3 regions of the Shewanella sp. BJSY2023SW007 genome follow, and region 2 is predicted to be linked to each of the others. Evidence: predicted binding sites of a transcription regulator. Region 2 holds the regulator's gene; each other region holds the start of a gene.

Region 1 (3,282 bases), on a different contig from region 2:
AGCTCAGCCTGGGCCTTAACTGCCAACTCGACTTCGCTGCCGGTGGCAATGATGATCAGCTCAGGCGTGCCTTCACAATCCACCAGCACATAACCGCCCTTGGCCACATCGCTCAGCTGCTCGGCGCTACGTGGCATCTGGGTCAGGTTCTGACGCGAGAAGATCAGTGAAGTTGGGCCGTCTTTGCGCTCAATGGCGTACTTCCAGGCGATGGCAGATTCTACCTGGTCACATGGACGCCAGGTGCTCATGTTGGGAGTCATACGCAAAGAGGCAATCTGCTCAACCGGCTGGTGAGTCGGGCCATCTTCACCCAGACCAATGGAGTCGTGGGTATAGACTTGAATATTCTGCACCTTCATCAGCGCAGCCATCCGCATGGCGTTACGGGCGTATTCCATAAACATCAGGAAGGTGGCGCCGTAAGGAACAAACCCGCCGTGCAGGGCAATACCGTTGATGATGGCGGTCATACCAAACTCACGCACACCATAGTGCAGGTAGTTGCCGCTGGCATCTTCGGCCGAAATAGGTTTGGAACCTGAGTACATGGTCAGGTTGGAAGGCGCCAGGTCAGCACTGCCCCCTAAGAATTCCGGTAGCATTTTACCGAAAGCTTCCAGCGCATTTTGCGAGGCCTTACGGGAAGCAATATTGGCAGGATTGGCCTGCAACTGCTCTATATAGGCGTTGGCATCGGCGTCAAAGTTGGCTGGCAGTTCACCGTTAAGGCGACGCTTGAGCTCGGCGGCCAGCGCAGGGTGAGCGGCTTCATAGGCGGCGAACTTGTCGTTCCAGCTACTTTCGGCGGCCTTACCGGCTTCCTTGGCATCCCAGGCGGCATAGATTTCAGATGGGATCACAAATGGGTCGTGCTTCCAGCCCAGGAATTCACGGGTGGCGGCGATTTCAGCATCACCCAGTGGCGCACCGTGGCAATCATGAGAACCGGACTTGTTGGGAGAACCGTAACCTATTACGGTCTTGCAGCAAATCAGCGATGGACGCGGATCAGCCTTGGCGGCTTCAATGGCGGCGTTAATAGCTTGTGGGTCGTGACCATCGACACCGGCAACCACGTGCCAGCCATAGGCTTCAAAGCGCTTGGGAGTATCATCGCTGAACCAACCTTCAACATGACCATCGATGGAGATACCGTTGTCATCCCAGAAGGCGATCAGTTTGCCAAGACCCAGGGTACCGGCCAGTGAGCAGGCCTCATGGGAGATACCTTCCATCAGGCAACCGTCACCCATGAAGACATAAGTGTGATGATCGACAATATCGTGACCGTCACGGTTAAACTGAGCCGCCAGAGCCTTTTCCGCAATCGCCATACCTACGGCATTGGTGATGCCTTGCCCCAGAGGCCCTGTGGTGGTTTCGATGCCGGGAGCATAACCATATTCAGGATGGCCCGGAGTGCGTGAGTGCAGTTGACGGAACTGCTTGAGATCTTCAATGCCCAGATCATAACCCGCCAGATGCAGCAGTGAGTAATGCAGCATGGAACCATGGCCGTTTGACAGCACAAAGCGGTCGCGGTCGGCCCATTGAGGGTTCACAGGGTTGTGCTTGAGGTGATCCCGCCACAGGACTTCGGCGATATCTGCCATCCCCATGGGAGCACCGGGGTGGCCGGAATTGGCCTTTTGGACAGCGTCCATACTTAAAACACGGATAGCGTTAGCGAGTTCTTTACGGGAAGACATGCTCTCTCCTGCTTGATCTTAGAGGTCTTGGGCAAAATGGAGTCATATTTTCCCCTACCGGGCAGAAGGACGCAAATAAAATTCACCCTCTCACGACGGCAAAAGCAGCCCAGGCTTTGCTTTGTGTTTACATTTGCACCTCATTTACGAAGCTTACCGCTCACAAAGCTGTCAACTTGCCTGTCCGCTGATCGCTTTCAATGCGGCTGCCTGGGTTAAAGCGCCATAGGAAAAACCCCATCCAGATACAGATGAACCTGATACATTTCAGCAAAATAGCTGAAAACAGTGGAAAAAGCTCTTAGTCATTTGGGCCGATTCCTGCGCCATGGCGCACAAATATTTGCGACAAGGGGTGTCATCCCAGTCGAATTCCACTAAAATGGCCGTCTAGATGTAGATGCTTCTACACGTTTGAATTCCACAGACGAGATTTTCCGAATTATGGCAAAACACTTGTTTACCTCTGAGTCAGTCTCAGAAGGACATCCAGATAAAATCGCCGATCAGATTTCTGATGCGGTACTCGACGCGATTCTGGCTCAGGATCCCAAGGCCCGCGTAGCCTGTGAAACCTTGGTCAAGACAGGTATGGTACTGGTAGCCGGTGAAGTCACCACCTCTGCCTGGGTCGATATTGAAGAACTGACCCGTAAAACCGTTCGCGAAATAGGTTATACCCACTCGGATATGGGTTTTGATGCCGACAGCTGTGCGGTACTGAACGCCATCGGCAAGCAGTCCCCCGATATCAACCAGGGTGTAGACCGTGCCGATCCCAAAGAACAGGGTGCCGGTGACCAGGGTCTGATGTTTGGTTACGCCAGCAATGAGACCGACGTGCTGATGCCGGCTCCTATCACCTACGCTCACCAGTTGGTTAAGCGCCAGTCAGAAGTCCGCAAGAGCGGCGCTCTGCCTTGGCTGCGCCCCGATGCCAAGTCTCAGGTGACTTTCGCCTACGAAGACAACAAGATTGTCGGTATCGATGCCGTGGTACTTTCTACCCAGCATTGCGAAAGCGTCAGCCAAGCGGATCTGGTGGAAGGCGTGATGGAAACCATCATCAAGCCGGTATTGCCTGCCCAGTGGCTGAACAAGGACACCAAGTACTTCATCAACCCAACCGGCCGTTTCGTTATCGGTGGCCCTATGGGTGACTGTGGTTTGACCGGTCGCAAGATCATTGTTGATACCTACGGCGGCATGGCCCGTCACGGTGGTGGCGCCTTCTCAGGTAAAGACCCATCCAAGGTTGACCGTAGCGCCGCTTACGCTGCCCGTTACGTTGCCAAGAACATAGTGGCTGCAGGTCTGGCGGATCGCTGTGAAATCCAGGTGTCTTACGCCATTGGTGTGGCCGAACCGACCTCCATCAGTGTGGAAACCTTCGGTACAGGCAAAGTCTCGCAAGAATTGCTTATCCAGTTGGTACGTCAGCACTTCGATCTGCGTCCATACGGCCTGACCGAGATGCTGGATCTGGCGCGTCCCATCTATCAAGGCACCGCCGCTTACGGTCACTTCGGCCGTGACGAGTTCCCATGGGAGCAAACCAACAAGGCTGAAG
Region 2 (3,282 bases):
TATTGGCGTTTAGGCGGTGAATACCGGCCTACCGACTGGGTTGCTTTACGGCTCGGTTATCGCCAGGATCTCAATGATCACAGCGCTGATCTTTATTCACTCGGGACAGGGTTCGCCATAGGCAACAGTTTCCGGCTGGATCTCACCGGCATGTTTGGCAGCGATGACGCCATAGGCGGCGTGCTGCAAACCAGCTATCACTTCTAAAATTAACCGTTGATGAGCGCCAGGCTTGATTTGATGGTCAGCAACAGAGCGCTCAGGGCGCACAGCGCCAGCGTCAGAACTCGGGTCTTCTCTTTATCCACCCGGCCCACCAAGCGGCCAGCCAGCAGAAAACCGAGAAATACCGCAGGCAGCAGCAACAGCGACAGCCATAAGTGTCTCAAGGTCAAGAGGCCAAAACAGCCGAGAATAATCAAGGCTATCAAGGAGCTGAAGATAAAGAAGGCCGACAGCGCTGCGCGGAACTGACTGGCATCCTTACCCGCCAGCAGCAGAGCCATCGGCGGTCCACCTATGGCGGCCACGGTGCCGAATATCCCGGAAAATATCCCGGCAATAAACAGGCTGAGGCGGTTGATCTTGATGCTGTACTTTCTAAGGCTGAGGAATACGGCTACGGCCACAATCAGGGCTATGGTCAAGCCCATAATCGGTTGCGGTGCCAGCAACAGCAGGGTGGCACCAATCAGGCCGCCGGGGAGCCTTCCCAGCAAGGCATATTGCAAGCCGTTGAATTCCAGGTGGCCGCGCTCGCGTATCAGTGTCAGCAGGGCGATGGAAAACCCCATGGCGATAACAGGAGCGGGAACCAGCTCCGGATCGACGATATACAATAAGGGAGTGGCTACCACTGCCAGGCCAAAGCCTATCAGCGACTGGGTCAGGGCACCGGTAAATATGATCAGGGATGCCAGCAACAGGGTGACGGGATCTATCAATGACAGCATTCGCAAGCTCCCAAAAGAAAAGGATCGCGCAGCGATCCTTGTTCAACAATAAGATAATTCAGAGGAATAAGACACTTATTCCATGTCTTCCCATTCAATGCCCATGGCATCCATCATGCGTTTGGCTTCTTCCGGGATGCTGTCTGGTTTGTCTTTGGACAAATCCTCATCATTGGGCAGTGGCTGGCCGGTATAGGCATGCAGGAAGGCTTCGCACAACAGTTCGCTGTTTGTGGCGTGCCGCAGGTTGTTTACCTGGCGCCGGGTGCGCTCATCGGTCAATACTTTCAGTACCTTCAACGGAATAGAGACAGTGATTTTTTTCACTTGCTCATTCTTCTTGCCGTGTTCGGCATAAGGGCTGATGTATTCGCCATTCCATTCAGTCATTGATTCACCTGTGATCTCACTAATTCGCAGCAGATTTTAAACCCTTACAGGATACAGTCAAATGATTGCCTGCAAAATCTGTGCAATATGAACAGAAATCCATACATTTGGACGTCCAAACGTCTTGATGCCTATTGACGGCTGGATGGTCATTGGTTAGATTTAGACGTCCAGACATCTTTGTGGTGTCGAACTTCAGCATTCAGGAGTCGATTATGACAGAGCGGCGATTAGCAACCACAGCGGTCCGGCAGGGCATCGAATCAGACAGCCAGCACGGGGCCGTGGTGCCACCCATCTATCTGTCGACCAACTATGCCTTTGATAGCCACACTCAGCCAAGAGCCTTTGATTACAGCCGCTCGGGTAATCCTACCCGCTCCATTCTGGGGGATGCCTTGGGGGAGCTGGAGCAGGGCTGCAGTGCGGCAATAACCGCTACCGGTATGGCGGCCATTACTCTGGTAGTCAACCTGCTGGGGCCGGATGACCTCTTGTTGGTGCCCCATGACTGTTATGGCGGTAGCTATAGGCTGTTCACCAATCTGGCCGCCAAGGGCCAGTTTCGTTTGCAGGTTTTGGATCAAACCGACCCGCAAGCACTCGCCGCTGCCCTGGCGCAAAAGCCGCGCATGGTGTGGCTCGAGACGCCATCCAATCCGCTGCTGCGGGTAGTGGATATTACCGCCATTGCCGAGGCGGCCCACCAGCAGGGGGCATTGGTGGTGGTCGACAACACCTTTTTATCGCCGGCGCTGCAACAGCCTTTGCTGTTGGGGGCCGACATAGTGGTGCACTCGACCACTAAATACATCAATGGCCACAGCGATGTGGTAGGCGGCGCCGTGATTGCCAAAGATCCTGAACTGGCAGAGCAATTGCACTGGTGGTCCAACACGCTCGGGCTGAGCGGTGGCGCCTTCGACAGCTACCTGACCCTGCGTGGCTTGCGTACTCTGGCGCTGAGGATCCGCGAGCATCAGGCCAATGCCGAGCGCATAGTGGCGCTGCTGAGCCAGAGTCCCGTGGTAGACAAAGTTTACTATCCGGGGCTTAAGAGTCACCCAGGTCATGAGATTGCCGCCAGGCAGCAGAGTGGCTTTGGCGCTATGCTGAGTTTTGAACTCAAGGGTGATGAGGCGCAGGTGGTTGCCTTCCTCGGCGCGCTCAAGCTGTTTTCCGTGGCCGAGAGCCTGGGAGGGGTTGAGAGCCTGGTGGCCGTGCCCGCCACCATGACCCACAGAGCCATGGCGAGTGAGGCTCGCGCCGAAGCCGGTATTAAAGACACGCTTATCCGCTTGTCTGTGGGTATAGAAGATGGCCGGGATCTGCTGGACGATATCGCCGCCGGATTGGCGGCAGCCGCAAACTGTTGAATTGAAGGAGCTTGAGATGGCACGTTGTCACCTACATAAGTTTGGCGGTTCCAGTCTCGCCGATGCCGATTGCTACCGACGGGTCGCCCATATTTTGCTAACCCATGGTCATGCCGATGATCTTGTGGTGGTTTCCGCTGCCGGCAAGAGTACCAATTTTCTCTATAAACTGCTGAACCTGAAGGAATCTGGCGCTCTGTGGCAGGAAGAGCTACAGGTGCTTGTCGGTTATCAGCAGAATCTGATTGAACAGCTGCTGGGCAATGAACAGGCACGTCAACTGCGGGAGCGTCTGTCTACAGATAAGGCGCAACTGGCCAGTTTATTGTCCTTGCCTGAACTCAGCGAATACCAATGCAATCAGGTGGTGGGTTTCGGCGAACGCTGGTCGGCCAGACTGATGGCGGCGCTGCTGCGGGAGTCCGGTGTTGCCGCTTCCCATGTGGATGCCCGCAGTTTATTGATTGCCGATGAGGGCGCAGTACCCAGGATTCGCCTCGATGAGTCCCGTGAAAGGGTGCAGCGGCTGCTGGCCGAGCATCCCGATGAGCGCCTGGTGATCA
Region 3 (3,282 bases), on a different contig from region 2:
AAGGCCCTTTGCTTCTCACCGCCGGAAAGCTGCGCGAAAGGCTCTGCGGCCTTGTGCTGCAACCCGACCTGCGCCAATGCCGCCTGCACCTGGGCATTGTCGGTCGCCGATGGCATATCAAACAACCCCTTGTGGGGAGTCAGTCCCATGGCCACTAATTGAGTCAGATCCAGTGCCAGTTGGGCCGGGGTATCCTGCAGCACCACGGCCACCTCTTTGGCGAAGGCTTTGGCTGACAAGCTATTGATATCCTGCCCAAACAGCTGGATCTGGCCGCTGTCCGGGCGGATATAACGATAGAGGCAGCGCAGCAGGCTCGACTTACCGGCTCCATTGGGGCCTATGAGCCCGAGCATCTTGCCACATGGCAGCTCAAAACCCACATCGGCCAATACGCTGTGACCACCGGGAAGCCAGCTAAGCTGTTGCACCTTGAGTGCCAGGCTCATAACCGCCCCCCGACATTGAGCCTGTGACCGGCAGAAGGCTCAGGCTGCAGTGGAAGAATCATCTATTCGCTCCCCCGGTTTACCCGCCCGGGTTTCTGGTTTGGTTTATCAGCCTGGGCAGGTCTCCTGACTCGTCGCCAACGGCGACTCACAGTTGCGGGCACAGTCCGGGCTTTCCCGGTTCCCTGGGTTGGTTCACCTGCAAAGGTGCCAACACCCTGGCTGCTGCCGCACTTGGCGGCCATTTGGGGTTATTATCCCGGTTTTATCGCTCGGCACAATTGCCTGGCGCAATAGCGCAGCACAATCACCACCGGACGCTTGCTCCGCACTATTGCGGCCAGTGGAGCTTGCTGAAACACTGCCATTCTTGGTCACTTTCACCGCTGGCATCACGGCTGGCATAGAGGGTTATTCTGACCCAGGCCGCATAAGGTAGCTCCAAGGCGTTGAACACTGCCGCAGGCGGCATTTGCCCCGGCAGCAAAATCTCGGCCAACAGCAGCCGGATAACCCCGCTGTGAGTCAGGATCAGCGCCGCATCTGCGCTTGCTGAAGAACCAGAATCTCCTGAAACAGAGCCTTTTGAACCAGAGCTTTCGGAAGAATTAGCCTCTCTAGCAAGCCAGCGCTGCACCATAGTCTGCCAGCCATCCAACACCCGGCTACGAAAGGCTGGCAGCGATTCCCCGCCCGGCGGAGTATTGGCCACGGGGTCACGCCAGAAGGCTTTGGCCGCCTCGCTATGCTGTTGATAGACACTCGCCACCTTCATGCCGTCCCAGTCACCGAAGTCCAGCTCCCAGAGCCAGTCATGCTGCTGCAGCGGCGCCGGGAAATAATCAGGCATATCGGCCTTGAGCTCGGCGGCAAAGGCCTGGCAACGCTGGGCCGGGGAGCTCAGCAGCGCCAAGCTTTGGGGCGCACTCGGCAACTGCTCCAGCGCACTGCTAATAGCCCGCCAGCTGCGCCACATCTGCGCTTTGCCCTCATCGCTCAGGGCCACATCACTGCGGCCGCGGATAATCTCACCGCCTTCACATTCGCCGTGCCGCAGCAGATAGATATTCAGTTGCCTATGTTCAGCCACACACTTCTCCCATCAGAGTCCGGTGGTTACCGGACCAATTTAACCTTGCCGCAGGCCGCCGGAATCCGTATATTATGGACGTCTATACGTATAAATGTCCAAAATAACTTTCCGCGCCCACACACGCCTTTGGCTATCATGCCAGATAGTGTCCCGGGCGTCAGGTCGGCAGAGATGATGTCGCGGATGCCAAGCGCCGCGAATGTAAAACAGCAATAAGACAGGTATGAAAGGTAACCCTATGGCGACTTCACAGCACTCCCAAAGCCAGACAGAGCTCAAGCTCAAACAGACCCTCAAAGAGCGGATCCTGATTTTAGATGGCGCCATGGGCACCATGATCCAGGACTACAAGCTGGAAGAAGCCGATTACCGCGGCGAGCGCTTCAAAGATTGGCATTGCGATGTCAAAGGCAACAATGATCTGCTGGTACTGACCCAGAGCGAGATCATCAAGACCATTCACAGGGAATACCTGCTGGCCGGTGCCGACATCATAGAAACCAACACCTTCAACGCCACCACCATTGCCATGGCCGACTACGAGATGCAGAGCCTGGCGGCGGAGATCAATTACCAAGGCGCCAGAATCGCCCGAGAAGTGGCCGATGAAGTGGCTGCCGCCAGCGGTATTCCCCGCTATGTGGCCGGGGTGCTCGGCCCCACCAACCGCACCTGTTCCATCAGCCCGGATGTGAATGACCCCGGTTTTCGCAACATACATTTCGACGATCTTGTGTTGGCCTACAGCGAATCCACCGAGGCGCTGATCGCCGGTGGCGCCGACATCATTCTGGTGGAAACCATCTTCGATACCCTCAATGCCAAGGCGGCGCTGTTTGCCATCGAAAATGTGTTCGAGAAACTGGACCAAAGATTGCCGGTGATGATTTCCGGCACCATTACCGATGCCTCGGGCCGCACCCTGACAGGGCAAACCACAGAGGCCTTTTACCATTCTCTCAGACATATCAAGCCGCTGAGCATAGGCCTCAACTGCGCCCTGGGCCCGAAAGAACTGCGGCCCTATGTCGAGGAGCTTTCCCGTATCAGCGAGTGCTTTGTCTCGGCGCATCCCAATGCCGGTCTGCCCAATGAATTCGGCGGCTATGACGAGACTCCGGCGGAGATGGCAAGCGTGATAGGCCCCTGGGCCGAAGAGGGACTGCTCAATATTGTCGGCGGCTGCTGCGGCACCACGCCTGCGCATATCAAGGCGATTTCTGAAGCCGTTAGCCTTCATGCACCAAGGCCGCTGCCTGAGCTGCCGGTGGCATGTCGCCTCTCCGGACTGGAACCCCTGACCATAGATGCAAGCAGCCTGTTTGTGAATGTGGGCGAGCGCACCAATGTCACCGGCTCGGCCCGGTTTCTCAAGTTAATCAAAGAAGGCCAGTACGAAACCGCGCTGGAGGTGGCCCGTGACCAGGTGGAAAACGGCGCCCAGATCATAGATATCAACATGGATGAGGGCATGCTCGACGGGGTCGAGATGATGCAGAAATTCCTCAACCTTATCGCCTCCGAGCCGGATATCAGCAAGGTGCCTGTGATGATCGACTCCTCCAAGTGGGAGGTGATTGAGGCCGGGCTCAAGTGCATTCAGGGCAAGGGAATAGTCAACTCCATCTCCCTCAAAGAGGGCGAGGCCAAGTTTATTGAACAGGCCAAACTGGTGAAGCGCTACGGCGCCGCCGCCATCATCATGGCCTTTGATGAACAAGGCCAGGCCGACACCCGGGA

What was found. Region 2 encodes MetJ, which represses methionine synthesis genes. Its sites were predicted from a motif close to TAGACGTCTAGACGTCTA; they were not measured.
Region 1: metK (methionine adenosyltransferase) is a predicted target of MetJ. The motif match lies at 2,096-2,113, and genes of this name have one in related genera.
Region 3: metH (methionine synthase) is a predicted target of MetJ. The motif match lies at 1,615-1,632, and genes of this name have one in related genera.

What each region holds. Positions count from the first base shown of each region.
Region 1 covers NZ_JBKORL010000027.1:27,165-30,446, reverse strand. Annotated here, with positions in the region: gene tkt (transketolase) at 1-1,712, opposite strand, end outside; gene metK (methionine adenosyltransferase) at 2,157-3,282, shown strand, end outside.
Region 2 covers NZ_JBKORL010000038.1:2,188-5,469, reverse strand. Annotated here, with positions in the region: gene ACMHXE_RS07075 (conjugal transfer protein TraF) at 1-207, shown strand, start outside; gene ACMHXE_RS07070 (sulfite exporter TauE/SafE family protein) at 210-953, opposite strand; gene metJ (met regulon transcriptional regulator MetJ) at 1,029-1,343, opposite strand; gene metB (cystathionine gamma-synthase) at 1,559-2,719, shown strand; gene ACMHXE_RS07055 (bifunctional aspartate kinase/homoserine dehydrogenase II) at 2,736-3,282, shown strand, end outside.
Region 3 covers NZ_JBKORL010000101.1:6,496-9,777, forward strand. Annotated here, with positions in the region: gene ACMHXE_RS18020 (ABC transporter ATP-binding protein) at 1-449, opposite strand, end outside; cobalamin riboswitch at 548-685, opposite strand; gene ACMHXE_RS18025 (histidine phosphatase family protein) at 781-1,539, opposite strand; gene metH (methionine synthase) at 1,781-3,282, shown strand, end outside.